One region of the Peribacillus sp. P4_B1 genome, then DNA from elsewhere that is predicted to be linked to it. Evidence: riboswitches for the same ligand, from Rfam matches in the RefSeq annotation. Region 1 holds a riboswitch; the other holds the start of a gene.
The links. Region 1 has a riboswitch for glycine ahead of gcvT (glycine cleavage system aminomethyltransferase GcvT). Riboswitches for the same ligand answer to the same signal wherever they lie in the genome.

Region 1 (22,355 bases):
GCATATATGAGAATTCGATTATTGTACTATATGGGGACCATTATGGTATTTCGGAAAATCATAACTCTGCCATGAGCCAGTTCCTGGGTAAGGAAATCACGCCGTTCGAATCCATCCAACTTCAGCGTGTCCCGCTGATCATACATGTCCCAGGACAGAAGGGAAAAACGATTTCCACCGTTTCCGGCCAAATTGATGTAAGGCCGACACTCCTGCATTTATTGGGCGTTGAAAATGATGATTATATCGAATTCGGCAAAGATTTATTTTCCGAAGAGAAAATAGAATTCACCGTTCTTCGCGATAGCAGCTTCATCACGAAGGATCATCTGTATACGATGGATACCTGCTATGATAAAAAGACCGGAACGGCGACGGACAAGAGTCCATGTGAGAAGTATTTAGAAAAGGCGAAGCAGGAACTTAATTACTCCGATAAAGTAATATATGGCGACTTGCTTCGATTTTATGAGCAACGTTGAAAATGGAAACCTGGCTAATCCAGGTTTTTTTGTTTTTGTGAGGAGAATCGGCACCATTAAAGGAGGATCACCATTCAATTTGAAACACGGGAGACTTCCTGAACATCTTTCGGCCTTTCGTTTCATAAAGATTAAACAATGAAAGGGGCGGAGGCTGAATGAAAGTCGTAAGCAGAAGCGGGGATGATTTGGCATATTATAGTCAATTGTTCCAAATTCCACGTGTCTTGATTGAGGATGCAAATCCCTCCATTACGGGAGGGATTTTGCCAAATGGCATGGAGGTGCAAATACCGGGGTTCGTTATTCAAGAAGAGTCCCGGCTAGATATCGATTTTTCCGATATCGCTTTACAGTCTCAATTGCCAATCGATGCGATATTGTTGTTGAATCAAGGTGAACAAAAACCATTTTCCGTACCCGTCAGAGTCATGCATCCCATGCTTGTCACCGAAAAGCCATATGATTATCAAACACTTCTTGACGACCTTGATATTCTTTCTTTTCATTATCCCTTCATAAAAGTTGAATCGATTGGGAGGAGTGTATTAGGAAAAGAACTTCATGAGGTGAGGGTCGGTAAAGGTGATAAGCTCATACATTATAATGGTTCGTTTCATGCAAATGAATGGATCACATCGGCGGTCTTGATGAAATGGCTGAATGATTTGCTGTTGGCAGTAACGAATGATCGTACATTATGCGGAATGGATTGTATGCCTTTCTATCGGGAAGTTACTATTTCGATGGTTCCAATGGTGAATCCTGATGGAGTCGAGCTAGTCCTAAAGGGGGAGGAGGCGGCAGAGGGGAAATTTAATGTATTAAAAATGAATAATGGTAATCCTGCTTTTTATGCTTGGAAAGCCAATATCCGTGGTGTAGACCTGAATAATCAATATCCGGCCAATTGGGAGATTGAAAAGCAAAGGAAAATTCCTAAAGTCCCTGCTCCGAGGGATTATCCAGGAGAGACCGCTTTATCAGAGCCAGAAGCATTGGCCATGAAGGAGCTGGCAAAAAGACGGAATTTTGAAAGAGTGCTAGCACTTCACACACAGGGAAAGGAATTTTATTGGGGATATGAAGGACATGAACCTGAACAGGCGGCGAATGTTGCAAGGGAGTTTGAGGAGCGCAGCGGATATCGGGCGGTTCAATACATTGACAGCCATGCTGGGTATAAAGATTGGTTCATTCAGGAATTTAAACGTGGCGGGTTCACAATTGAGCTGGGAAAAGGCATCAATCCACTTCCCTTATCCCATTTACCTGGTATATATAAAGATACCGTTAAGATTTTGATGGCAGGCTTGTATATGTGATGACATTTTTCTAATATACTTCCAAAAAAATACAAGGTAATTAATCGCCACTTTTTCTCTTTTTTACTTTATAATGAAAGTCGTAAGGGTTCGATTGGTAATCCTTACTCTCTTTCTAATGTCTCGCTCACATATGCCAGGCGTTTATTTTTGAAGTGGGAGGTGTGTGGGGATTAAAGTATCAAAAGCAGCACTTTGTATGCGGCTTTCCATCTGTAAGATGTTGTGTTTCATCCCATTATTTATCTCCACTATCCTTCTTATCACGGCTTGTGAGCCTTCCAAGGACCTTAGTAAACCCGTAAATGATACGGAAAAAGAACAATCCCAATCTAAACTGGAAACTTCAGTAAGCAATTTAAAGGTCCCGACTGCAGAAACGGAAAAAATCGAAGCCATTTATGGATGGCTGGATTCTAAAACCATTTTATATTCTGTGAAGCGGGATGGTAGTAAAGTATCCCAGTTGATGGCATGGAATTTGGAGACGAATGACACTTCCGTTTTCTATCAGCCGGCTTTTGCGTTTTCCGAAGTATCAATCAGTCCGTCTGGTACGCATATTTTGGTATCGTCCTTCACATCTTCGGGGAAAGCATCAATCACAATACTTGATAAAACAGGAAATCCGCTTTATTCGGTTTCAATCCCAGCTTATGAATTAGCTTATGAGTGGAATTCATATCAAGATGGCATGTTGTTTTTATCGAGTTTTTATGAAGACTGGACTTACAGCAGCTATGTGTTGAATCCAGATGATCAAACGATGGAAACATTGGACTTTCCGCAGCCCTTTGCACAATGGGCAGGCGAAAAGGAATTGATGTTTCTCGATTGGGATAAGGAAGAACCTGCTTTGACGGCTCCCTTAGAAAGAAAGGCGCTGAATGGTGACGGGGCGGACAGCCTTATGCTCGATGTCATTCACTTTAAAAAAATGAAACAAGCGCTGATGACGATTCAAGTGGAGACAGAAAAACAAGATCGGGGTACATATGCCTTTTATGATTCAACAAACAAGCCGATCCACTCTTTTTCCGTGCCACTATTGAAAAGCTTTTCAGATTGGGTGATTCCATCTTATGATATCATTGAAAAAAACAAGGAATTCATAACGTTTATTCCTAATGAATCAAAAGATGCAGACCAATATGAGGGAAGGTTTACCTTAACTAAATTTAATTGGGCAAAAGGCACACAAGAAGAATTGATGAAGGACATGGAAAATGAACCATTAAGCTGTTCGCTTGATGGCAACCTCTGCTTATATGGATATCAATTTGAGAAAATGATTGATATGAAAACCCATCAAATACAAAGATTGTTCAAACAAACATAATGACCTAAATACAAAAGCTCGCCGGATGGCGAGCTTTTTCTTTAATGGGCAACAGGAAAACCGCTGTTGATGACAGTCATGACAGTGAACCAGCCAAACACGACTGCACTGCCGGCTGCAAAAATGAATCCTAAGAAGTTTCTCTTTTTTAATGTGGTAAATACAGCTGCCAGCCCTAAGATAGCCACAAGTCCGAAAACAACCATTAATATCATATCAAAACCCCCTTTTTCGTAATGAATACCTAATCTCTAATAATATACCCAGAGAATAAAGCAACTACCAAAAATATGTAGAAAAGATTGCATTTGTTAATATCTTAATATTTTTTTAATTATTTGTCGAGGTTTAAAAGGTGATACTTCTATGACTTGAGTAAACTGGATTAACATTAGTGCGTGAATTGGTGTAAGATGTAGATAGAAAATCATATTGGAGTGATGGAAATGAAATGGACACAAATTCCTCTAGGACCGCTGCAAACGAATTGTTATGTAGTTTCCAATGGACAGGATTGCATCATTTTCGATCCGGGTGAAGAGCCTCAGAAAATCATACAGTACATACAGACAAAAAAATTAAAGCCTTTAGCGATTTTATTGACGCATGCACATTTTGACCATATCGGTGCCCTTGATGCTATTCGGGATTATTATGAGATCCCAGCATATATTCACGAAAAAGAGGCTAAGTGGCTGCTTGATCCCGCTTTGAATGGTTCCCAAAACTGGTTCCCTGAAAATCCAATGCGAATGAAGCCTGCCGATCATATCCTGGCAAATGAGCAGGAACTTACTATTGGTGGATTCACTTTTGAAGTATTCGAAACCCCCGGACACTCTCCAGGGAGCGTTTCGTATTATGTGAAGGAGGAACGTCTCCTCTTTTCAGGGGACGTCTTGTTCCAGGGAAGCGTTGGCAGAACTGATTTAATAGGCGGAAGCGAGGCAGTGCTGTTGAAAAGCATTGATACGAAGCTGCTGACACTTCCTGATGATGCCATCGTTTTTCCCGGTCATGGGCCGGTCACGACCATTTTAGATGAAAAGAATACCAATCCCTTTTTGAGATAATGACTATTACAGGTGCCATAGATGGCACCTGTTTTATTTTAAGTCCTTATAATGTAAAAATATTGAAATGGATCATTTCCGGGACTATACTGAATATAAAAAACATTTTGTCTCTTTTGGTGATTTGGGAATGGCGGGTGATGAAAAGGCTCACGGGAATTTAAGGGCCTTCCTGGGAGTGGAATATTTCTTACTTTGAAAAATGCCTATTTTAAAGGGGAAACATTCATTGATAGTGGTGCACCTTTTATGAACGTTGTCATGAAAAATTGAACATTTTATGAACTTTAAATATATAGTATGAATTAATAGAGACGGAGGCATTGTGTTGAAAGGTCACTTGAAGGAATTGATTGCAAGCAGCCCCCAAAAGGGAATTTCCTATCATGATTATATGGATGCTGTTTTGTATACACCAAATATAGGCTACTATGTGCGTCAAAAAAAGAAGATTGGCTCAAAAGGGGATTTTTATACGTCCGGTAATGTTGGGGATGCATTTGGGAGGTCACTGGCCAGATGGTTCGTTTATTTGATAAAAATGTGCGGACTATCGCCAAGAATCATCGAAGTAGGCGCAGGAGACGGTAAGTTGGCTTATGATATCCTCGTTTTCATTAAAGAAACGGAACCGCTGATATGGGAATCTCTGACTTATATCCTTGTGGATGGCAGTCCGTATCACAGAAAGATTCAGCAAGAACGTGTGGGGATGTTCAAACAGGCAGTTTCTGCTGCCAGTTTGGAAAATTGGACGAATGTAAATGGAATCGTCTTTTCAAACGAACTTTTCGATGCTTTGCCTGTACATGTCATTGAAAAGTATGAGGGGGCCCTTGTAGAGATATTCGTCACTGAAAAGGATGGCGATTTGGTGGAAGTGAGGGAACCATTGGTCAACCCTGATATACTCGCTTACCTTACAGATCGGGCTATCACGTTAATTGAAAAACAACGATACGAAGTTCCGCTAAAAATGGTCGAGGAATATGAGAAGATCGTTTCCCGTATCGAATCGGGTATTCTCCTTACAATTGATTATGGTTATATCGAAAGGGAATGGAAGGAGCCAGCTCATCTTCAAGGGAGCTTGAGGGGCTATTATCAGCATGAAATGATTAAAGATGCACTTATGTATCCAGGTGATATGGATTTGACGACACATATCCATTTTGACACATTAATTGAAATTGGAAAAAGAAGGGGATTTTTTGATCAGGGGCTTTATATTCAAAATGAATTCCTGCTTAAAACGGGGATCCTTGAGGAATTGAAGGACCACAAAGAGACTGATCCATTTTCCAAGACGGCGAAGCGTAACCGTGCAATTCGGGGGCTGATCCTTCCAGGGGGATATAGTGAACATTTCAGAGTGTTGCTTCAATCGAAGAATTTAGCTGAAGAAGCAAGGATCCTTCCTGAATGAGGACAGGTAAAAACCCATGAATTCAAAATTCATGGGTTATGTAATATTGCTTGTTCTTAATGGGCAGTACCCGGAGTCATCATAAATACGCTCCAGTAGGAAAATCCTGCAAAGAAAACGGTAAGATAGGCGCCGAAAACATAAATATACATGCGCTCAGATAATTTCAAATAACTTAAAAGTACAAAAAAGCCGGTTTGTGCAAAGAAAAGTAAAGACGTTTGATGCATATGGCCAAGATAAAAGAAAATTGCCATAATCCCTGTCCAAAATCCACATACTCTGAACATGCGTTCCATCCGAATCCCTCCTTATGTCTAGTCGTGTACATTCTAAATAATTATAAATGAAATTGTAAGGTAATGTAAAGGATGCCTTTTGTTTCTATGTGAGAACCGATGCCTGATATGAGCACGTTGTGCAATTAGACATCATATTTTCTAATTCCACAATATTGACATTGTCAAACAAGGCTTCGAACATACCTTTTAAAAATGAATTGTGCATGGAACAGATTGTACCTGGCTCTACTTCGGTAACTTCCTTAAATGGGCAATTGAAGATACGAAAGTATATTTTATTTTCTTCTTCGCTAGCTTGTATTTCGGGTGATAAACCAGCAATGGTGGCAGCATTTTTAAGCATGTTGACTCTTTCCGCAAAAGCAAGTCTATCAATCGGCGTTGAGTTCAATGCTAGTTGCTGATTGATCAATTCCTCTCCGAATACTTTTCCCGTTTCATAAAGAGCTTGTTTTCCTTTTTCCCCTAATTTCATCATCGTCTGGATTGCAATCCTTGAAAGCAGTTGATAGTCCCTATATGGAAAATGAAGCTGAATGACTTTATCAGACAAACGATAAAGTCTGCTAGGGCGGCCGCCTTTCCCTGTCTTACGGGCATCCGATGTCAACAAATCCACATCCTCCAGTTTTGACAAATGTAGGCGGGCAACATTTGGATGGATTTTAAAGGAATCGGCGATTTGCTGTACGGATACATCCCCATGATTGTCCACAATATGTTGGTATATATAATATCTGGTGGGATCTGCTAACACGTTTGTTATTTTTAACGTTTGTTCCATTATTTCCTCCTGCGGTTCCATAGTTTAACTATGTTCATTATAATGCAGGCAGAAAAAAATGGAATAAAAGATATGGCAAACTCCCCTTAGTTTAAAAAAAATTCACAATTTAAACGGTCTTATAAGGTAAATGGATGTACAATAATTATACAAATGTTATACAGTCATTATAAAGATTATAAATATATACAAAATGTGAACGGGGAGGATTAGTATGGAACAGTTAACTTTCTTTTCGTACCCAAGTTGTACATCTTGTCGAAAAACAAAAAAATGGTTAAAAGCCAATCATGTTTCCTTCGATGAGCGACATTTATTCAGAGAGACTCCAACAGAAGCAGAATTAAAACGAATTCTTGAATTGACAACGGAAGGACTTGATGAAGTCTTAGCAACAAGAAGTGAAGCTTACAAAAGCTTACATGTTAATATTGACGAAATGATGCTTTCTGATGTCATCCAATTATTAACAAATGAACCGAAGTTATTAAGAAGGCCCATCCTCATCGACGGGAAAAAACTGGTGATTGGTCATAATGAGGACGCATTAAGAAATTTGGTTTCACAAAGGCTTGGTTTGAAAATGAGCATGTAAATCGATTCTCGAAATTTTTTCGAGGATTTTTTTATTCTTAAGCAGGAATTTGTCGTGGATTGTCGAATTCATCCACAAGAAACATAGGAGGTGATGAATGTTTTGATATCGATTGAAAAGACCGCAGAAAAAATACTTACCAGTGCCATACGGTCATCGGCTTCGGATATCCACATTTTTTTTCGCAGGGAGGGGCCCCTCATCCAATTCAGGATAGACAATAAGCTCGTTCCTCAGGAAACCATATCATTCTTTGAAGCTGAAAGGCTGATAGCCCATTTGAAGTTCCTTGCCGCAATGGATATAGGCGAGAAAAGGAGGCCACAGAGTGGTGCTATCACCATCAATTTGGCTAACCAAGTGGTTGGACTCCGCCTTTCCACTTTACCCACTGCCTATCTTGAAAGCTTGGTCATCCGCTTAATACCCCAACAGAATATCCTTCCTCTAGAACAGTTATCCTTATTTCCAAACACCGTTCAAAAATTGATTGCACTTTTGAAGCATTCCCATGGCATGCTCATATTTACCGGTCCAACCGGAAGTGGAAAAACCACCACACTATATTCCCTGCTTCATCATGCCCATGAGATGATCAATCGAAATATCATATCACTTGAAGATCCCATTGAAAATGTATCCGAAAAGGTACTGCAAGTCCAAATCAATGAAAAGGCAGGCATTACTTATTCTGTCGGACTAAAAGCTGTGCTAAGGCATGATCCCGATGTGATCATGGTTGGGGAGGTCAGGGATGCCGAAACGGCCAAAATTGCAGTTCGTGCTGCACTAACCGGTCATTTGATACTTACAACCATGCATACAAGGGATGCACAGGGCGCTATCTCCAGGTTACTTGAATTTGGTGTCAGCCTGCTTGAAATTGAACAGAGTTTGATTGGCGTGACAGCACAGCGGCTGGTTGAATTAAGCTGTGTACCATGTAAAGGCGACTGTGCTATTGCTTGCCAAATGACTGCCAGGAACAAAAGGGCAAGTGTGTATGAATTGCTTTATGGAAAAAGCATGGCCAATGTCCTTCGGATGATGGGGGATGAAAAAGGAAGGGGTACGGTAAGCTACCGCCAATTGAAGGATGAAATAGGAAAAGCGGTTGCAATGGGCTATGTGGATTCCCTGGAATATGAACGGCTGGTATACGATGAAGCAAAAAAGTAAATGGCAGCTAAAAGAACAGGCGGTCTTTATTTCGAAACTAGGGGAATTATTAAGTCATGGTTATCCCTTGGCGGACGCATTACATTTTCTGGAATTCCAGGAATCGAAGAAGAAAGCGGAAGATTTCGCTCAGGCCATAAAGGATTTAAGGAATGGATATCCGTTGCACCAGGTGCTAATTCACCTTAATTTTCATCCGCAGCTTGTAAGTTATATATTTTATGGAGAGCAATACGGCGACCTGGATCGGGCGTTGATAGAAGGAGGGCAATATTGGAAGAAAAGAACGGAGGATATGGATAAAGTAAAAAAGTTAATGGTCTATCCCGTATTCTTAGTCATTTTTGTAAGCATCGTTTTTTATATACTTCAGAGTGTTCTCCTTCCTAAATTTCAGGCAATCTATTTCACGATGGATGTCGATCAGAATGCAATCTTGAAATTAATGTCAGCTTCTACATTCATTCTCCCAGTCCTCCCCTTCATATTGCTTGGATTGCTCCTATTCCTGTATGTGCTCAAACGATTTTGGTTCAATGAATTATGCCCATTAAGGCAGCGGCGGATTTTGATGGGCATTCCGATATTCGGGACCTTCATCAAGTTATACGAAACTTATTTCTTTGCAAGCCAATTCAGCGGTTTGCTTTCCGGAGGGCTTTCGATTAACGAAAGCATCAAATTATTCTCTAAAAACCAGCAACAGCCTTTTTACCAAAAACTATGCTCTATCATCAAGGATGATCTGACTGAGGGAAGATCGCTTGAAATGATCTTTAAGGAGCTCCCCTATTTCGATGGAAACTTACCGGTGGTTGCTGCAAATGGTCAAAAATACGGCAGACTTGATGCAGAGCTGCATCATTACAGTCGTTTTTTACTCGAGAAAATTGAAGAGAGAATGAATGCAATCTTGAAAATCATTCAGCCTCTTATGTTTTCCTTGATAGGTCTTTTGATCGTTTCCATTTATTTAGCGGTTTTGCTGCCAATGTTCTCTCTGCTCGAAGGTATATAGTGTTTAGCACTGCATTCAGGAGGTGAAATTGCCCTGAAATCAAATGGTGCCAAATGGTTTCAGGGCAGGATGATATGATGAAGAAAATGATGAATGAACGAGGTTTTACACTAATTGAGATGCTTATTGTTTTACTTGTAATATCCATTCTTTTGATTATAACAATCCCAAATATCACGAAGAATCAATCTACAATCCAGTCTAAAGGGTGTGAAGCATTCGTTAAGATGGCTCAAGCACAGGTTCAGGCATATGAGATCGACAATGCTAAATTGCCCGCAAGTATCGATGAATTGGAAAGTCAAGGCTATCTCAAACAGACATCTTGTCCTAATGGGAATGCTATTAGTTTGGATAACAAAGGAAAGGTAACGGTCGTTGAGTAGGAGAAAAGTGAATATACGGCATTCCAATGGGGGGTATACCCTGTCTGAAACCCTTATTGTCCTCGTTATTTTTATACTCCTGATTTCCATCAGCCCAAATTTATATCCAAGCTTCACAAAAGGGATGGAAATCAGGTTATTTCTTTCTCAATTCCATGAAGATCTTTTCTACGCACAACAGTATGCCATCAGTCATGAGAGCTTGATTTACCTCCATATTGATAATACCAATAAGTTTTATAGTGTTTCGTCATATAAGGAGGGAACTCTTCTAGAGTTAAGCATACCAGAGGATATACAGTTCTTAAGTGGAACATTAGGGTTCAGCTTTCATTTTAATCAGTATGGAAATGCTTCAAAAGCTGGAACGATGATGGTTGACACTTTAAAAGGAAAGTACAAATTGGTCCTCAATATCGGTAAAGGGAGGTTCAGGATTGAGAAATTGTAAGGGTTACGTCTACCTTGAGATTATTGCCGCATTTTCCATTTGTATTTTCGTGGTCCTTTCCATTTTACCGATTCTTGAAGAGTTGATGACACATCGTAAAAATATTGTCATAAGGACAGAAGCCCACCATTTATTATATGAAAGATTGACGGCGTTCATCGATGGGGAGATACAAGCTGTTGGACAGGATATCATTTACCGAAGAAAATCCTATGAATTGATATGGAGGGACCATGGGGATTTCCCTGGGATGATTGAAGGGTGTGTATGTTATGAAGATGAATCTGGTAAATATGAATCCATTTGTGATGCTGCGAAAAAATGATGGTTTTACGATGATCGAAATGCTTTTTTCTTTAATGATCTTAATGACGACGTCTCTTTTTGTATTAGAACTTTTTTCAACCATTCATACCCAGGTGAGGTCCATTGACAAATTACATCCTAAAGAGTGGGAGGTCTTTACTATGCAAATGCAGCAGGAGGTCCGGAGTTCAATAGATCAGGATGTAATGGGAAATAAATTATATTTGCTTTCAGGTGAGCAATTATCATCCATTGAACAATATGAGGATAAGGTCCGAAGGCGAGTGAATGGTATGGGGCATGAGGTCATCTTGCAGAACATTTCGGAATTCCAGGTCGAGAAGGATGGCGGTGTCATTGTTTTAAATATAACGGATAAAGCAGGGACTACTTTCAGTCGAAGATTTCATCCTTTCTTTAAAAATGTGAAGAAAGTCGATGAATAATCAAAAAGGAGTCGTTTTCCCGATGGTAATGATTGTAGCAAGTGTTTTCATCATGTTGACGATATTGATGATCGATCAATTTATCCTCGATAAAAGGTTTTATAAAGAAGTGGAAGAATCGCTTGTGGCCGACCATCTTGTACATCTCGCCGTTAAGGATGTGACGGAAGAGCTGGGGGAAGTGATCCCGGACATCATTCAGGGGGAAATCTCATACCCAAATGGTGTGGTGAAGTATTCCTTAACGAAGCAAGACGGTCCTTACGTCTATCTCGAATTTTCTTCCACAACTAAAAATGGCCGCGTTGGCAGGGTCATCATTCAATATGATAAAGAAGCGGGGAGAGTGATAGAATGGATAGAAAAGCAGGCGATGTAATACTCAAAGATCAATTCTCTTTTTAAAACGCTGACCCATTTTCAACGATTTACGTGTTTAACGAACAAGAGAAGGATTAAAAGAAGCGCTAGCCGGGCATACTTTGCATAGGGTGATTTTAAATGTCTACAAACGCTTATATTAAATATCTGACGCAACAGCTTGTCGAGTATTTTAATCTGACCAAAAAAGAACGAAAAGAAAAGCGCCGTCATAGAAAAGAGGATAAAAATCATGGTATATCCCATTGGTTTGGCATTGTCCCTTTTGCTTTGTCGATGTTCGTAAGGAAAAATATCAAAAAATAAAACAGATGTCCTAAACTTAGGACATCTGTTTTTTTAAGTATGGTTTTTACTATCCCAACGCCCTATCTGAAAGGTAAAACAAACCTCCGTTGATGATGGATATTCGGATGTTCGGTTCGTATTGAGCTTTTAAGGCTTCTTTTTCGGTAAAATAACTCTCACTTTTTTCGTCCATGTCCTTGTAAAAATGCTCCAATAAGTTCAAGTCATTCTGCCAGCGCAGCATGGCTTCTTCCGCCCAAGAATGGTCATCATCCTCGAAGCTCCTTCTAATGTATGTATCAAGTCTTGCCAATCCACTCTTCGGCATGATGAGCGGTGAAAGCGTAAACGAGTAATCCGGTATTTTTGGGGTGACCTTAACCGGTAAAACCCGATGGTGAAATCCTTCCATGATTTCTCCTGAAATTAAATTCAATCCGATGGACATAAAAGTATCTTTTTTACGATCGCATTGGTAGGATATTTTCACATTCAGGGTAAGCCATGGGAACAATGGATTATTCCCGCTCATTGATGGAGGAGTATCTTCAAAAAGTCTAGTATACCCTGCCAGCTTTTTTGTTGATTGAATAATCTGATGGAGCCGAGGGGAGCCAAAATGAATCATTTCTCCCTTTAGGTCGGGTGGGGCTTGTTCTGGATCGGTAATGAAAGTCATCTGGGCTGGGTTCGGAATGCCACCCGTTTTTTCCAGGTAGTGCCAATAAAAGGGCCGGTTCATTAATTCTTTATCCATTTCTATCGTTAGTTGAACTGTAAGGTGGGTTGGTTTATTATCCAGTATTTCACATTCATTGGCTTTAAAGTAAGTTATTAAAAAATCATGAATTTCCTGTTGCTGCATGAACCTCACCTTCCTTCATGGATTGAGCGAATTGGATCATCGATGAAAAATTATCCATCTTGATTTTCATTTCGCCCTCTGTTTTGGACTCGCCGACCACATCAATTAAATATTCTTCAATGTTGTTAATATCCAGTTTGGTTAGAATATCATCCAATTCACCAATTACTTTTTCAAATAAATTAATTTTTTCGTATAGTAACTTTAGAATATGTTCTTCAACAGTATTTTTCGTGGCAAAGTTATAAATCCTGACATCCTCTTCCTGTCCAAGGCGGTGAATCCGCCCAATTCTTTGCTCAAGCCTCATGGGGTTCCATGGCAGGTCAAAATTAATCAAGTGATGGCAGAACTGAAGGTTTATCCCTTCCCCGCCAGCTTCTGTTGCAATTAATACCTGAATTTTCTTTTGGAATAATTCTCGCATCCAGTCTTTCTTTCCACGTTTAAATCCGCCTCGGAATGGGACTGAAGAAATTCCATTCTGTTGAAGGTACCATTGTAGATAAAGCTGAGTCGCTCGGTATTCTGTAAAGATAATCACTTTGTCATCAATTTTCTTGATCAGTTCCAAAGCTTTTTCAGCTTTTGAATTCTGAACCGTTTCATTCACTTTTGTAAATAAATCATCAAGCTTTGCCAAAAAGTCAGGGGTAGGCTGGTCGTATTTGGCTTTCATGTTTTTTAAAGTATAAAAGACCGCCTCTCTGCTGCTGCAGGCTTCTCTTTGGAGAGTGAGAGCTGAAAAGGCGCTTCCTTTTGTTCCATCAGAAATAGGTTTGAATTTTGAAACTGCATCGTACAATGCCTGCTCGGTTGGAGAAAATTCAATGGTGATGGTTTCCACATGCCTTTTTGTCCATTCAATACCAGTATCGGCCCGCCGGTTTCGAATCATCACAGTGTTGACCAATTCCTTTAGGTGTTCATCTTCAATTATGTTCCGGCCTTTCCCTTTATATTTTTCTGAAAAGAGTGAGGCATTTCCCAAGTGGCCTGGTTTCAATAACGAAACGAGGTGAAAAATTTCCTCGACTTTATTTTGAATGGGAGTAGCTGTCAGGAGTAAACAAAATTTCTTTTTCAGATTTTGGACGAATTCATAGTTCTTCGTCTTATTATTTTTAAGTTTATGAGCTTCATCAATGATGATGAAGTCATATTCCTGATTGAAAATGATATCACGATGTGGAGCGCGTTTCGCTGTATCAATGGATGAAATGACCACATCACAGGAGTCCCACACATAACTTTTTCTCTGAACGACTGCCGGAATATGAAACTTCGTATTCAATTCAAAAGCCCATTGTGTTACAAGGGAAGCTGGTACAAGGATCAATACCTTCTTTACAAGGCCTCTGATCATATACTCCTTTAGGATCAAGCCGGCTTCAATTGTTTTTCCGAGACCTACTTCATCTGCTAAAATGGCCTTTCCATTCATCTTTTCCACCACTTGCTTTGCAGCTTCCAATTGATGGGGAAGCGGGGTTAACTGAGGAAGGTGCTTGGGTGCCTGTAAACCTTCAAAATCAGGAATGATGAGATTTTCCTCCATTTTAACCGCCAACTTATAAAGCTCCCAATTTCCCCATGGACCATCATTTTCCACCTTTTGTAAAAACTCGTCATTCCATTCAGAATTGAAGGATATATTGATTTTCATAGAAATAACTCCCTCTTAAATCATAAATTCCTTAATATAAGGTCAAAAACCGAACATTTCATATGTGAAGTAAGAAAAATATTTCTCTTCAAAAGATATTGCAGAGATAAGTTTCTTAGGGTAGGATATAAGTATATTTAGAAAATTCCAATTTCCAAACGCTAAAAAGAATTTTTGTATCGATTTGCAATTCGCGTTTTCTTAGTATGGGCTATAGGTACCTGCTTTATCCAAGATTACCGAAGGAGATCATGTAAACGTTTTTCTGGAGTTTTTGGAGATTTGGCAGAGAATGCATTCTATGATGCTCAAAGGTTTTACTAATGGGTGGGGCTTATTCGCTTAATTTCATTGGTAGACCATAATATGCGGGTGAAGATAAGGGGAGAGACTACGGATGTAGCGCCGAAGGAGCAAACTTAGCAGTGAATCTCTCAGGCAAAAGAACTCTTATTGGACGCAACTCTGGAGAGCGCCGCCCGTTTGGGACGGCCACCAAAGGGGAAAACCTATTATATAGGTAAACTTTCAGGTTTCAGGACAGAGAAAAAGCTCAAACGGGCTTTCTCTGTCCTTTTTTGTGCTTTTTTTACATCATGAATCAGAATATCTGATGCGTAAGGACAAAAAGCTTTGATAATGAAGCCAATTTAATTTTAAAAAATCTGAGGGGGGTCATTTTTTGACCAATTTAAAAAGAACACCACTATTTGAGGTTTATCGTGAATACGGAGGGAAAACGATTGATTTTGGCGGCTGGGAACTTCCTGTCCAATTTACGGGTATAAAGGACGAACATGAAGCCGTACGTACAAAAGCGGGTCTGTTCGATGTATCGCATATGGGGGAAGTTGATGTTAAGGGTCCTGGGAGCCTTTCCTTTTTACAGAAGATGCTGACTAATGATATATCAAAGCTGCAAACGGGCGGTGCCCAATATTCGGCCATGTGTTATGAAAACGGCGGGACGGTTGATGATCTCATCGTTTATAAAAGGGCGGAAGACGACTATCTGCTCGTGGTCAATGCAGCGAATACAGAAAAAGATTTCGATTGGCTGCAAGCTAATCTAACGGAAAATGCCCAAATTACGAATGTATCGAGTGACTATATACAGCTAGCACTTCAAGGACCATCTGCAGAGAAGATATTGCAAAAACTTTCAGAAAATACTGCCTTAAGTGAAATTGGATTTTTCAAGTTCAAGGAGAATGTCATGATAAATGGTATCTCCACGTTGGTATCCCGTACTGGATATACTGGTGAAGATGGTTTTGAAATATATAGCGACAGTGAAAACGGCCCTGCCCTTTGGAAGGCGATAATGGATGCCGGAAAGGAAGAAGGGATACAGCCGATTGGTTTAGGTGCTCGTGATACCCTGCGTTTTGAAGCGAAACTGCCGCTGTATGGGCAGGAGCTTTCAGCGGACATTACTCCAATAGAAGCCGGGATTGGTTTTGCGGTAAAAGTGGATAAGGAAGCCGATTTTTTCGGGAAAGCCGTTCTTGCTGAACAAAAGGAGAAAGGGGCACCCCGGAAGCTTGTGGGAATTGAAATGATTGACCGTGGCATTCCTCGTCATGGGTATAAGGTCTACAGCGGGGACAAAGTCATTGGGGAGGTCACGACTGGTACCCAATCACCAACGTTGAAGAAAAACGTAGGATTGGTACTTATCGATAAGGAATATTCGGTGCTGGATGCGGAAATTGAAGTGGAAATCCGTTCCAAACGTTTGAAAGCCGTTATAATACAAACACCTTTTTATAAAAAACCACGTAAATAGAGGGGAATGGTCATTAGATGAAACATCGTTATTTACCCATGACAGAGCAAGATAAACAAGAAATGCTGGAAGTTATAGGGGTACCTGCTGTTGAAGAACTTTTCAATGATATCCCTGAAAGTGTTCGCTTTCAAGGAGAATACGATATCAAACCTGCTAAATCGGAACCTGCATTAATGAAAGAATTATCAAGGCTTGCTGCCAAGAATGCGGATCTTAAAAACTATGCTTCCTTCCTTGGTGCGGGTGTCTATGACCATTATGCACCGGTCATCGTCGATCACGTTCTTTCCCGTTCTGAATTTTATACGGCTTATACTCCCTATCAGCCCGAAATTTCACAGGGTGAACTGCAGGCCATCTTTGAATATCAAACGATGATTTGTGAGTTGACGGGTATGGACGTAGCTAACTCCTCCATGTATGACGGCGGGACTTCGCTGGCTGAGGCGGCCATGCTTGCTTCAGGTCAGACTCGGCGCAAGAAGATTCTCATTTCAGGAGCAGTTCATCCTGAATCAAGAGAAGTTGTGAAGACATATGCGAAAGGGCAACGCGTGGAAGTGATTGAAATTCCTTATAAAGACGGTGTGACGGACATGGCTGCTTTAAAGGAATTAATGAATGATGACATTGCAGGAGTGATTGTGCAATATCCGAATTTTTTTGGACGGATAGAGCCATTGAAAGAAATGGAAGAAATCATTCATGGCGCCAAGTCCATGTTTATCGTTTCCAGTAATCCGCTTGCACTGGGGGCTTTGACACCCCCAGGTTCACTCGGTGCAGATATCGTAACGGGAGATGCTCAGCCATTCGGCATTCCAGCGGCATTCGGGGGACCTCACTGTGGATATTTTGCCGTTACTAATAAACTTGTTCGGAAAGTTCCGGGCCGGCTCGTCGGTCAAACGGTGGATGAAAATGGAAAAAGGGGCTTTGTGTTGACGCTTCAAGCTCGTGAACAGCACATTCGCCGTGATAAGGCCACATCCAACATTTGTTCCAATCAAGCGTTGAATGCCTTGGCAGCTTCTGTTGCAATGACGGCGCTTGGGAAAAAGGGTGTCAAAGAAATGGCCGTGCAAAATATTCAAAAAGCACACTATGCGAAAAAAGCTATAAAGGCAAAAGGGATAGAAGTGATGTTCGACGGTCCTTCGTTCAATGAATTTGTCATTAAACTGCCTGCTTCGTTTTCAGAAATCAATAAAAACCTTTTTGAAAAAGGGATGATTGGCGGCTTCGATTTAGGGACGGTTTATCCTGAGCTGAAAGACCATATGCTGGTTGCGGTAACGGAACTTAGAACAAAAGAAGAAATCGATGCACTTGCGCAGGAATTGGGGGATCAACATGAATAATCAAGATCAATCACTCATTTTTGAAATCAGCACTTCCGGTCGAATCGGGTACAGTCTGCCAGAAATGGATGTTGCAACTATTCCGCTCGAAGAAATTCTTCCTGCCGACTACATCCGTGAAGAAGAGGCAGAGCTTCCTGAGGTGTCCGAACTGGATATCATGCGTCACTATACAGCACTTTCCAAACGGAATCATGGGGTGGATTCGGGTTTTTATCCGCTGGGTTCATGCACGATGAAATATAATCCGAAAATAAATGAAAATGTGGCACGCTATAACGGTTTCGCCCATATCCATCCATATCAAGACCCGACTACAGTCCAGGGAGCCTTGGAACTATTATTTGATTTGCAGGAACATTTAACGGAAATCACAGGAATGGATCTAGTGACATTACAACCTGCAGCAGGTGCACACGGTGAATGGACAGGGTTGATGATGATTCGCGCTTTTCACGAAGCGAATGGCGATACAGAACGGACGAAAGTGATCGTACCTGATTCTGCACACGGTACGAATCCTGCATCTGCAACTGTTGCCGGACTTGAAACGATTACAGTGAAGTCCGATGAAAATGGGTTAGTCGACCTTGAAGATTTAAAGCGTGTTGTCGGACCGGATACGGCGGCCTTGATGCTGACGAACCCCAATACATTGGGATTGTTTGAAGAGAACATTTTGGAAATGGCACAACTTGTCCATGATGCAGGTGGGAAGCTTTACTATGACGGAGCCAATCTGAATGCAGTCCTATCAAAAGCACGCCCGGGTGATATGGGCTTTGATGTGGTTCACTTAAATCTCCATAAAACATTCACAGGTCCGCATGGCGGCGGCGGTCCGGGTTCCGGCCCTGTAGGGGTAAAGTCGGATTTGATTCCCTACTTGCCTAAACCGCTTGTTGTAAAACAAGATGAGCAATTCGTTCTTGATTATGACCGCCCGCAATCCATTGGCAGGGTAAAACCATACTATGGGAACTTCGGGATAAATGTTAGAGCTTATACGTACATTCGTTCAATGGGTCCTGATGGCCTTAAAGCCGTCACAGAGAATGCGGTCATCAATGCCAATTATATGATGCGTAGGTTGGAACCATTTTTTGACTTACCATATAATCGTCATTGTAAGCATGAATTCGTATTAAGCGGACGCAGGCAAAAGAAATTAGGGGTAAGGACCCTCGATATAGCAAAAAGATTGCTGGATTTCGGGTATCATCCTCCAACCATTTACTTCCCGTTGAACGTGGAAGAAGGAATGATGATAGAACCGACTGAAACCGAGTCAAAAGAAACGCTGGATGCATTCATCGATGCAATGATCCAGATTGCCAAGGAAGCTGAAGAAACCCCGGAAATCGTTCAGGAAGCTCCGCATACAACCGTTATTAAGCGGCTTGATGAAACTCTTGCTGCAAGAAAACCTATTCTGCGCTATCAAGCATAGACTGATAGCTTACACGAAAAAAATCCCTGCCTGCCGGCGGGGATTTTTCATGTTTATGTAAGAATTCATTAAAGTCGAACAGTTAACTTTCATTTTCCTGGAGCACGCATGATGCGTATGAAGGCTTTTTAATTTAAAAGAGCCCATGCGGAGATGGGGTCTTATTTCTTTGCTTTGATTTTCCCGGTCCACATCTTGAAACCGCCCTTTAAGTGAAAAAGTTCCCTGTAGCCCTTTTTGTATAGCATGGCTGCAGCTCTTCCGCTGATGATTTCGCTTTGAGCGTACAAATATACAGGCTTGTCCGGCCTAATTTCGACCAAGCGGGTTTTCATTTGCGTCATAGGGATGTTTCTTGCGCCTAAGATATGGCCATTATCGAAATCATTCGGTTCCCGCACATCGATTAGCTGCACTTTTCTGTAGTTAGCGATAAATTCGTCCTGTGTTAATGTTTTAACGATTTTACGCTGGCGGTACCAATTAAAAAGTGAATACGCAATAACCACTCCTAAGATGATGAGCAGTGTATATAATATTTCCAAACATAAAAACTCCCTTCTACCTTAACGAATACAGACAATCTTTATTATATAATTGCTTTACCCAATAATCAAAAAGAATTTTCATCAAATTCTTCATCGACTTGATAGCACTTTCTTTTTTAGAGTGTTAAAGTCTGTTAAACTACTACATGTGAGTTTTTTTGTGGGGTATTGAAAAACAGTCTATTGAAACGAGGGGTAAGGATGACTAAAGAAAAATGGGGTTTTATAGATTCTGGATATTGTTCACCGGCGTTTAATATGGCGCTGGACGAAGCACTGCTAAACTGGCAAAGCAAAGGGGAAATTCCGCCAATCATACGCTTTTACGGTTGGGACCCAGCGACATTGTCGATTGGTTATTTTCAAAAGGCAGAAGCGGAAATCGATATGGAAGAGGTCAAAAGGCAGGGCCTTGGTTTTGTTCGCAGACCAACAGGAGGACGAGCGGTACTGCACGAGCATGAATTGACTTATAGTGTAATCGTTCCAGAATCCTACCCGGGAATGCCAACTACCGTTACTGAAGCATATCGTGTCATTTCTGAAGGAATATTAATGGGGTTCAGGAATCTGGGATTGGATGCTTATTTTGCCGTGCCTAGAACCGATCAGGAAAAAGCGGCTTTAAAAACGCCCAGGTCTTCCGTCTGCTTTGATGCTCCAAGCTGGTATGAACTGGTCGTCGAGGGCAGGAAGGTCGCTGGCAGCGCTCAAACCAGGCAAAAGGGCGTCATCCTTCAGCACGGTTCCATTTTGCTTGAACTTGATGATGATAAGCTCTTTAGCGTATTTAAATTCTCAAATGACAGGGTTAAGGAGAGAATGCAAAAAAGCTTAAAAAATAAAGCTGTGGCCATAAATGACATTGCCGGAAGAAAGGTTACCATTCCTGAAGCGAAAGAAGCTTTTGAAAAAGGTTTTGCCGAAGGACTTTCGATCGAGTTAGAGCCATACGTCCTAACTGAAAAGCAATTGCAGGAAGTGAAGGCCATTGCAGAAAGTAAATATGAAAGCGATGAATGGAATTTCATGAGATAGAAAAAGCAGGATAATTAAAGTGGATAATAAAAAAGTTTTTTCAGATTTGTTTGACCAAATAAGCTATTCCTTGCAGGGATAAGCCCTAAAAGGCATGGGGAAAAAGCAAGGCCCAAATTAATTGAAATCTGATGAAAAATTATTATAAATCGACATTTTCCTCCCTTTTGCTAACTATATTAATTGATTTATCGTTTGACAAAATTAAATGTTATTCAAAACAAACACAATATATAGTAGTTGAAATATTTAATGCGACACTATATGTTGATTTTTGGGTTTCGCTATGATAAATTTAGGGTACTTGTTAAGCGAAACGGACATGTAAGGCTACATATAGATTTTTGCGGCAGCAAGAACGGATCTTGAAACATATAAAGGAGAGGGAATTATGTCGGTTGTAATAAAAGAATCTTTAAAGGTTGATCTAGAAAGGTTGAATAAGGATATTTCTTTATTTCCCCAGGTTCACCCTGTAACTGCTGATATGAAAATGGCGCATAAGGGCGTGTCCCGTCTAGTCATGCTTGACCGCTATTCTTTTAAGGATACTGAAAAAATCACACTCTCGGCAGGCGATTTCGTAGTGTTGACGATTAAGGAAGATCCGAAATTCCCGGCAAGGGGTCTCGGTTACATCGTTGAAATAGATTGGGAAATGAAAAAAGCCAAAGTATTGGTGGATGAAGAATTCCGTGGCGTATTGGATAATCCGGAAGAAGTGGAGACAGGGATTGTAAACCGTCCGCTGGATATTATCGAAAAGCCGCTTGAAATATACTATGAACAAATTGCGAAACGTAATGCAACGGGCTTGGCTTCAGTGGAAACCACGGAAGAAAAAAGAACGGAATGGTTCAATAAATTCTATGAAGAACTAAAGAACCTTAATTTTGTTCCGGCAGGACGCGTATTATATGGTGCGGGTTCCAATACGGATGTTACTTATTTCAACTGCTATGTGATGCCATTCGTACCGGATTCACGTGAGGGGATTTCAGAACATAGGAAACAAGTGATGGAAATCATGAGCCGCGGAGGCGGAGTGGGTACGAACGGATCGACACTGCGTCCAAGAAACACTTTGGCCAAAGGGGTTAATGGAAAATCCTCTGGTTCAGTATCATGGCTTGATGATATCGCGAAATTGACGCATCTTGTTGAACAGGGCGGTAGCAGACGCGGTGCACAAATGATCATGCTGGCTGATTGGCATCCGGATATTGCAGAATTCATCATTTCTAAAATGCAAAATCCAAGGATCCTTCGATACCTAGTGGAAAACACTAAAGATGAAGCGATCAAGAAATATGCAACGGATAAATTGAAATTCACGCCGCACACCGAACAGGAAACGGCTATGTATCAAGGAATCATCAACTATAAGGAAATTCCCGGTCTAGGTGGATTTAGCGAAAAAATCATTAGGGATGCAGAGGAAAAGATCCGTACAGGCGGAACGTACAGTGTCCATAATTCTGAATTTCTTACGGGCGCCAACATCTCGATATGCTTGACAAAGGAATTTATGGAAGCGGCAGAACAAGATGCGGAATACGAATTGCGTTTTCCTGATGTTGAAAGCTATGATGCCGAAGAAATGGCTACTTATAATCAAGAATGGCATAAAGTCGGTGATGTTCGTAAATGGGAGGAAATGGGGCACAAAGTCCGTGTTTACCGTAAAATCCGAGCTAAAGAGCTTTGGAACTTAATAAACATTTGTGCAACATACTCTGCAGAACCAGGTATTTTCTTTATCGATAATGCTAATGAAATGACAAACGCCAAAGCCTACGGTCAACAGGTCGTAGCTACGAACCCATGTGGCGAACAGCCATTGGCCCCATATTC
Region 2 (7,733 bases), on a different contig from region 1:
ACACAGGAACAAATATACCGTCTAGGTGAGCCTTACTTTACGACAAAAAATAAAGGAACGGGATTAGGCCTAATGGTTTCATATAGCGTCATCAAAAGCATGGATGGAACGATACATGTGTCAAGTGTTCAAGGGAAAGGCACATGTTTCTCCATTAATCTGCCCATTCATAGATTTGAGCCTATTTGAGTATAGTGTAAATTGACGGTTTTATTCTCATACATTACAATTTATTTAATTGCCAATTATTATGAAATATTCAATGATGCATTTGATACCTAAGGGAGATGATTGAATGAAATCGCTTACAGACGGACAAATCATTTGGGAACCGACAAAAGAACAAATCGAGCACACGGTATTGACTCAATATGTGAAATGGTTAAAAGAAAAGAAAGGTTTATCATTTCATGATTATCATGAATTATGGAAATGGTCGGTTGATGAACTGGAGGAATTTTGGGCTTCAATTTGGGATTATTGTGATGTAAAAGCCGCCAGGAAATATGACAGGGTTTTAGCGGAGCAAGCCATGCCAGGTGCGAAATGGTTCGAAGGGGCAAGGCTTAATTATGCTGAAAATGCATTATTGAATGCTCAAGAAGAAAAAACGGCGATTTTTTTTCGTTCCGAACATATCAGGCAGCAAGAGATTAGCTGGAAAGAGCTGAAAGAAAAAGTGGCTTCTGTCGCCCATTCATTAAGGGAACTTGGTGTGAAACCGGGTGACCGTGTTGTTGCCTATATGCCAAATATACCTGAAGCGGTCATAGCTTTCTTGGCAACAGTAAGTATAGGTGGCATTTGGTCCAGTTGTTCTCCTGACTTTGGTGCAAGAAGCGTCATTGATCGTTTTAAACAGATTGAACCGGTTTTATTACTGGCGGTTGATGGGTATCAGTACAACGGAAAAGTATATGATAAAACATCCGTTGTTTCACAGCTTAAACAGGAATTGGGCACTGTTAAGCATACCGTGTTGGTTCCTTACATAGAAAAAAAGGTTGTGGAAGTGAATCTGGCAAATACAATCCCTTGGGATGACCTATTAAAAGAAACGGCGGAATTATCTTTTGAAAGTGTTCCGTTCGATCATCCGCTTTGGATTCTCTATTCATCAGGTACAACCGGAATGCCAAAACCAATTGTACAAGGGCATGGCGGTATATTATTGGAGCATTTTAAATCAACAAGATTGCATCAAGGCATGACTTCCGAGGATACGGTATTCTGGTTTACGACGACAGGCTGGATGATGTGGAATCTACTAATGGGAGGTTTGCTTAATGAAGGGACGATTGTTCTTTATGACGGCAGCCCTGCCTTTCCGAATATGGATGCCCTTTGGGAATTGGCTGAAGACACAGGCATGACTTTCTTTGGAACAAGTGCACCTTTCCTTACGAATTCCATGAAGTTAGGAATCAAGCCAATGGGAAGATATGATTTAACAAAATTGAAGGCTCTTTTTTCAACTGGGGCTCCATTGTCAGGTGACGGATACAAATGGGTGTATGAGAATGTCAAGAAAGATATATGGCTCAGTTCATCTAGTGGCGGAACCGATGTTTGTGCCGGATTTGTAGGTGGTGTTCCAACATTACCTGTAAGAATCGGGGAGATACAAGGAAGGGCATTAGGTGTTCGTGCAGAAGCCTTTGATGAACAAGGTCAATCATTGATTAATGAAGTCGGTGAATTGGTCATTACTAAACCGATGCCGTCCATGCCGCTTTACTTCTGGAATGATCAAGACGGGTCAAGATATTACGAGAGTTATTTCGATACGTATCCTGGAATATGGAAACATGGAGATTGGATAAAGATCGACGACAAGGGCAGCTGCGTCATTTATGGACGTTCCGACTCGACCATTAACCGTTCTGGTGTACGGATGGGGACTAGCGATATCTACCGCGTCGTCGAAGCGATCGATGAAGTTATGGAAAGCCTTGCCATTGATAGAGAAGTGCTTGGCCGCGGTTCTTCCTTGCTGCTGTTCGTCGTCCTTAAGCCTGGTAAAATCCTGGATGCAGCATTGACATCGAAAATCAATGAACAAATCCGAGGACATGTGTCCCCTCGTTTTATCCCAGACCAGATCCATGTCGTTGAACAAATACCTAAAACCTTGAACGGAAAGAAAATGGAAGTACCGATACGCAAAGTGTTGCTAGGTTTCGAGTTTGATAAAGTGGTGAATGCAGACTCCATGGGAAATCCAGAATCGCTTCAGTTTTTCAAAGAATTAGCTCTCGAGTTGAATGAGAAAAAAATATTCTGACATCCCAGGCGGAGCAAAAAGCTCCGTCTTTTTTATAAGACTTTATGAGTTTATTCTCATAAGGTCTTTTTTTGTTTCTGGAGGTGAAAAATTTCTAAATATAAAGGGAAAGACCAAGTTCAGAATATAGAAATTGCTAGAGATATTGCTGAAAGTTTCCATCATAACTATGGGGGAACATTCCTATTACTAGAGTACAAAATACAAGAAGAGACTGCTAGGATTAGATGGTCGGAAAATGAGTAAAAGTTATTATAATATAATTCCATCCATTGAAGAGCCAAAAAGTTACAAAAACTCATATATAAAATCAAAACTGATTCATTACCACCAGAAACACCAAAAGATCCCGATACATCTATTATATTCACATCTTATACTGAAACTGAAAAGATAAAAGAGCAAAATTTACAAGGAATTGGCTGAGGTGAAGCCAAAAAGGAATTGTTTAATGTAATGAATAGATTTAATGAAGTATCGCGCGAGAAATATAATGAATTAATGTCTTCTCCAAAAACTCTGGATAAAAATTTAAAAGAATGAACAGATAAAGCAATAGAAATTAGTGTACCATTCTTAAAAGACATTAGAAGTAAGATTGGTATCAGGTGAGAAATTTGACTTATAAGGTATTTTGGACAAATGTACTAAACTAGCGGTAGCTTTTCTTTATAAGGGGAAAGCTTATAAAAAGGCAGGTTAGTGAAACTTCCCTGAGTAATTGATAAACTTAAAACACATTTGAACTAAAGTTTACTCATTATGGAGAGCAGGGATAGATCATCTTCACTTTTATTTATTTGGAAGAAGAACACTGGAATAATCAAATTTACCTTAGAGATATTCAGATGCTTTTAAAAAAACTATTATCAATTAAAGGTTAAATTATCTAAAACATTCATTCTTGACATATGATCTTATCCTGAAAAAAAGACAAGTTGGTCGTGGATTTTATTCATTCCAATCAGGTATGTTATCACTTGGTTATTAGTAGCCGTGCTTGCGATGATTCGTGTTGAAGAGTAAAAATTACAAAATTTGGACTTGGAATTTAATATTATCTATTATCTATTATCTTTTTGGTGCCAAAAGATGCCGGTAAAACATCTAATGCTTCTAAAAAATCACCGCTGGTAGTAACCGGAACCCTATTGCAGAATAATTAGCAGTTGGAAATGTAAAACGCTACATATAGTGGCGTTTTCAAAAAATAATGAAGGAATGAAGAGATTATGAGAAGTGAATTAATGGAAATTCTAGAATCCCGTAAAGAGGAAATGATTAAAATTCGTAGGCACCTACACGAAAATCCTGAGCTTTCTTTTAAAGTAGAAAAGACAGCTCAATATATTATTGATTTTTATAAAGAAAAGGACGTAGAAGTTCAATCTAATGTAGGTAATGGATACGGAGTTATCGTGACCATTAAAGGTGGAAAGCCTGGAAAAAACATCGGTCTTCGAGCTGATTTTGATGCACTTCCAATCGTTGAAGAAACGAATATAGCCTTTAAATCAAAAAATGAAGGCGTTATGCATGCGTGTGGTCATGATGGACATACTGCCTACTTATTAGTCTTAGCCGATTGCCTCATTCAATTAAAAGATGAAATTCCAGGTACAATCAAAATTATTCATCAGCATGCGGAGGAAGTTCCGCCAGGCGGGGCAAAGAGTATTGTAGAATCCGGGGTGCTTGACGATTTAGATAATATATTTGGCATCCATCTGCTGCCAATGGACGAAGCAGGAGTTGTTGGTTATCATGCTGGATATTCTTTTACCGGCAGGGCTTATTTGAAATTAAAAGTTCAAGGTAGAGGTGGACATGGTTCCTCACCACATTTAGCGAATGATGCCATTGTCGCTGGTGCTCATTTTGTTACCGCTGCTCAAACGATTATTAGCCGTCGATTAAGTCCTTTTGATATTGGTGTGATTACGATTGGATCTTTTGATGGAAAAGGAACATTTAATATAATTAAAGACAGCGTAGAGCTTGAAGGCGATATTCGTTATATGACTGTTGAAACAAGAGATAAAATTGAAAAAGAAGTTAAACGTCTTGTAAAAGGACTTGAAGAAGAATTTGGTGTAACATGTGATCTAACTTATACGAATGACTATCCACCTTTATATAATGATCCTGAATTAACAGGAAAGGTTGCCGAGTCACTTAAGAATGCAAATGATAAAGATATTAAAGAAGTAAAGGAATTTCCAGCAATGCCGCCATCTGAAGACTTTGCTTACTATGCTGAAAAAATTCCTTCCTGCTTCTTTTACATTGCTTGTACACCTAAAGGAGTAGAAAAACCTTATTTTAATCATAATCCTAAATTTGATATCGATGAAGATGCCCTTCTCGTGGCAGCAAAAGCAGTAGGATATGTTGTTTGTGGTTATTATGAGTTAGATTAGGAAAAAGAATAGAATATTTGTAAGACGTGGTACAGATGATGACATGCTTTGCTGTATTAGATAATTCTATTGATAATAAGCAACTGATACCGAGAAAGGCTAAAGAATGGGTTGTAGCTGATAGTCGGATCTCTCCGTGTGAAGGGAAACTTTCATGCATGGTGGATGGAGTGGCTAACGGGAAAAGGCAATGATAACTTCGAATTTTCACCTATTTTTATGAATGGGAATACAAATAAATCATCCCCTTTTATAAAAGAATGCTTCAATTGAATTTTTATAAGGGTAAGGTATAGATTTGATCATACTTTATAGACATGTTTTAAAAGGTGCCTGCTAACCAAATTAAAGTCCCAGTTTGACGCTGGTAAACAGTAATGGAAAATCGTTTTGTGAACACGTCAAGTATTGTAGAATAATTATTTACCTTTGGGTTTTTTGGCCGAAAAGATAGATGTGGTTCAATACCAAAAGTTATAGTTTCAGCTCCTAAATACTTGGTCTTTTCTTTTTAATCTGGACAAAACTGTAAACTATACTACTTAGGAGTATTCATTAACTCCCTTTCATGCGAAATTCCAAATAAAGGATTCTTAAATCCTCCTTTTTTGTATTTGGTTCGAATACATAATGATTTAACAAAGAAAGTGAAAATAAATACGTGATGATAAATATAAACCTTATTGATCTAAATTATGTTATTCTATTTCTGTTTACAACAGTCCGTCTGCAAAACTGAAATGGGGGTAAGAGGTAAATGGATAAGGAAAAGGAAATCAAACTAAAGAAACCAAAGAAGTCGTGGGTATGGGTTCTAGCAATTATCATCATTGCTAATATAGCAGGTGGTGGGGGCAAAGAGGAAGTTGCAAAAGAGAAAGCTTCTGCAACTACTGCTGAACTTAGGGAGGAAGCTTCTAACCAATCTTTACTGCTGCAAGCATTCTCGCGTGTCGCGAATTTTCTCTTTTTCCATACATCAATTATGTTAAAACTATAGACTTATGTAATTTCCTATCTTGAAAATTTAGCCTTATAGTCAATCGGAAAAATGTAAAAATGTTTCGCTTATACATAAGCTTGTTTGGATTCCTTGCAAATGGAAAAGCAGCTAATAAGTTTGATTTTTCGTAGCTAATAACTTCTAAAATATATACTGTTCATAAAGTTGAAAATTGTCTGTGGTGAAATTTCAGAAAATAAAGTTTTTTCAGATAAGCGTTGAAATGTCCATTAAAAACCGATAGTATACAACTATTAAAACAACTTTATATCAGCGGATGATGATTGTGGGAGAGACTAAACATTGTTTAGCACCGAAGGAGCAAACCCTAAAAAGCAGGGGACTAATCTCTCAGGTAAAAGGACTACAATAGGACGCGTCTCTGAAGAGAGCCATAGGCCACCGAAGGAGTTAAACTCTCAGGTAAAAGGACAGAGGAAGGTAGGAAAATCCCTATCTTTCCTCTGTCCTTTTTTTATTAGGAAAGATAAAAAGAAAGGAGGTGCATTAAGGTCTGTGATAAATGAGTCTATCTTTTGATTTGTACAATTAACGCTATATTTTCAAAAAGGTTGGTAGATCTATTTCACTATATCTAGTACCTATCCAAGAAAGCGCTTACAGTGGTGGACAGTTTCCCAGTACGCTAATAATTCACACTCATTGAAAGACAGACTCTTTATTGGGAAAAAATCCAAGTATCCTATAAAAGTAGAAAGTGGGAATTCGTATGCAGGAACAAAAGTTAGATAGAGGGCTAAAAAACAGGCACGTACAACTCATCGCTATTGGTGGGGCAATCGGAACGGGATTATTTCTTGGAGCAGGAAAGTCTATTCATTTAGCCGGGCCATCCATTTTAATTGCTTACATGATTACAGGCGTCATTTGCTTTTTAATCATGCGCGCACTTGGAGAACTACTCTTATCTAATTTGCACTATCATTCCTTTGTCGACTTTGTAAGAGACTATTTAGGTAATATGGCTGCATTTGTAACCGGCTGGACCTACTGGTTTTGCTGGATTTCAATCGCAATGGCCGACTTAACAGCAGTTGGTCTTTATACTCAATACTGGTTTCCCTCTGTACCACAGTGGATGCCAGGATTAATTGCACTTGTCATTCTGCTATTTATGAATCTTGCAACGGTAAAACTTTTTGGCGAAATGGAGTTCTGGTTCGCATTAATTAAAGTCATAGCTATTCTAGCACTAATTGTTATCGGTATTTTCATGATTATTAAAGGCTTTTCCACTGATTCAGGCGCAGCAAGTTTCACGAATCTATGGAGTCACGAAGGTATCTTCCCAAATGGAATAAATGGTTTTATCCTCTCATTCCAGATGGTAGTGTTTGCGTTTGTTGGCATTGAACTTGTAGGACTAACAGCAGGTGAAACAGAGGATCCAGAAAAAGTTATCCCCAAAGCGATCAATAATATTCCTATTCGGATTATAATTTTCTACATTGGCGCACTTATTGTCATTATGAGTGTTTATCCGTGGAACGCAATCATCCCAACGGAAAGCCCATTCGTCCAAGTATTTGTGGCTGTAGGTATCGCTGGAGCTGCTGGTATCATCAATTTTGTCGTCTTAACATCGGCGGCTTCGGCATGTAACAGTGCAATCTTCAGTACAAGCCGGATGGTATACTCACTTGCCAAAGATAAAAATGCACCTGTACCGTTTGCAAAACTTAATGACCGTAAAGTACCTTCCAATGCATTGGTCTTTTCAACGGTTGTCATTTTAATTTCCGTTGTTTTGAATTATTTAATGCCTGAAGGAGTATTTACCTTGATTACAAGTATTTCTACAGTATGTTTCATTTTTATTTGGGGAATTACCGTCATCAGCCATTTGAAATATCGTAAAACAAGACCAGATCTAGTGAAAATGAACAAATTTAAATTACCACTTTATCCATTTTCCAATTACTTGATCCTTGCTTTCCTAGCGTTCGTCCTTGTTGTTCTTGCACTTGCGAACGATACTCGTGTTGCCTTAATCGTAACTCCTGTT

Region 2: it holds a riboswitch for glycine, as region 1 does, so the genes downstream of both, AC1DVK_RS16275 (amino acid permease) here and gcvT (glycine cleavage system aminomethyltransferase GcvT) in region 1, are expected to answer to the same signal.

What each region holds. Positions count from the first base shown of each region.
Region 1 is NZ_JBFUHM010000007.1:6,570-28,924, forward strand. It holds gene AC1DVK_RS05475 (LTA synthase family protein) at 1-482, shown strand, start outside; gene AC1DVK_RS05480 (M14 family metallopeptidase) at 641-1,807, shown strand; gene AC1DVK_RS05485 (YqgU-like beta propeller domain-containing protein) at 1,974-3,146, shown strand; gene AC1DVK_RS05490 (DUF2759 domain-containing protein) at 3,188-3,361, opposite strand; gene AC1DVK_RS05495 (MBL fold metallo-hydrolase) at 3,593-4,219, shown strand; gene AC1DVK_RS05500 (class I SAM-dependent methyltransferase) at 4,548-5,645, shown strand; gene AC1DVK_RS05505 (DUF2626 domain-containing protein) at 5,702-5,944, opposite strand; gene AC1DVK_RS05510 (helix-turn-helix transcriptional regulator) at 6,030-6,731, opposite strand; gene AC1DVK_RS05515 (Spx/MgsR family RNA polymerase-binding regulatory protein) at 6,946-7,326, shown strand; gene comGA (competence type IV pilus ATPase ComGA) at 7,429-8,505, shown strand; gene comGB (competence type IV pilus assembly protein ComGB) at 8,489-9,523, shown strand; gene comGC (competence type IV pilus major pilin ComGC) at 9,601-9,909, shown strand; gene comGD (competence type IV pilus minor pilin ComGD) at 9,917-10,360, shown strand; gene AC1DVK_RS05540 (hypothetical protein) at 10,347-10,685, shown strand; gene comGF (competence type IV pilus minor pilin ComGF) at 10,633-11,112, shown strand; gene comGG (competence type IV pilus minor pilin ComGG) at 11,105-11,491, shown strand; gene AC1DVK_RS05555 (YqzE family protein) at 11,614-11,799, shown strand; gene AC1DVK_RS05560 (YqhG family protein) at 11,849-12,646, opposite strand; gene AC1DVK_RS05565 (DEAD/DEAH box helicase) at 12,624-14,312, opposite strand; glycine riboswitch at 14,685-14,772, shown strand; glycine riboswitch at 14,776-14,858, shown strand; gene gcvT (glycine cleavage system aminomethyltransferase GcvT) at 14,995-16,101, shown strand; gene gcvPA (aminomethyl-transferring glycine dehydrogenase subunit GcvPA) at 16,119-17,465, shown strand; gene gcvPB (aminomethyl-transferring glycine dehydrogenase subunit GcvPB) at 17,458-18,915, shown strand; gene AC1DVK_RS05585 (rhodanese-like domain-containing protein) at 19,077-19,460, opposite strand; gene AC1DVK_RS05590 (lipoate--protein ligase family protein) at 19,665-20,501, shown strand; gene AC1DVK_RS05595 (vitamin B12-dependent ribonucleotide reductase) at 20,893-22,355, shown strand, end outside.
Region 2 is NZ_JBFUHM010000028.1:7,419-15,151, forward strand. It holds gene AC1DVK_RS16255 (ATP-binding protein) at 1-189, shown strand, start outside; gene AC1DVK_RS16260 (acetoacetate--CoA ligase) at 296-2,284, shown strand; gene AC1DVK_RS16265 (amidohydrolase) at 3,517-4,704, shown strand; gene AC1DVK_RS16270 (hypothetical protein) at 5,462-5,704, shown strand; glycine riboswitch at 5,985-6,084, shown strand; glycine riboswitch at 6,088-6,144, shown strand; gene AC1DVK_RS16275 (amino acid permease) at 6,438-7,733, shown strand, end outside.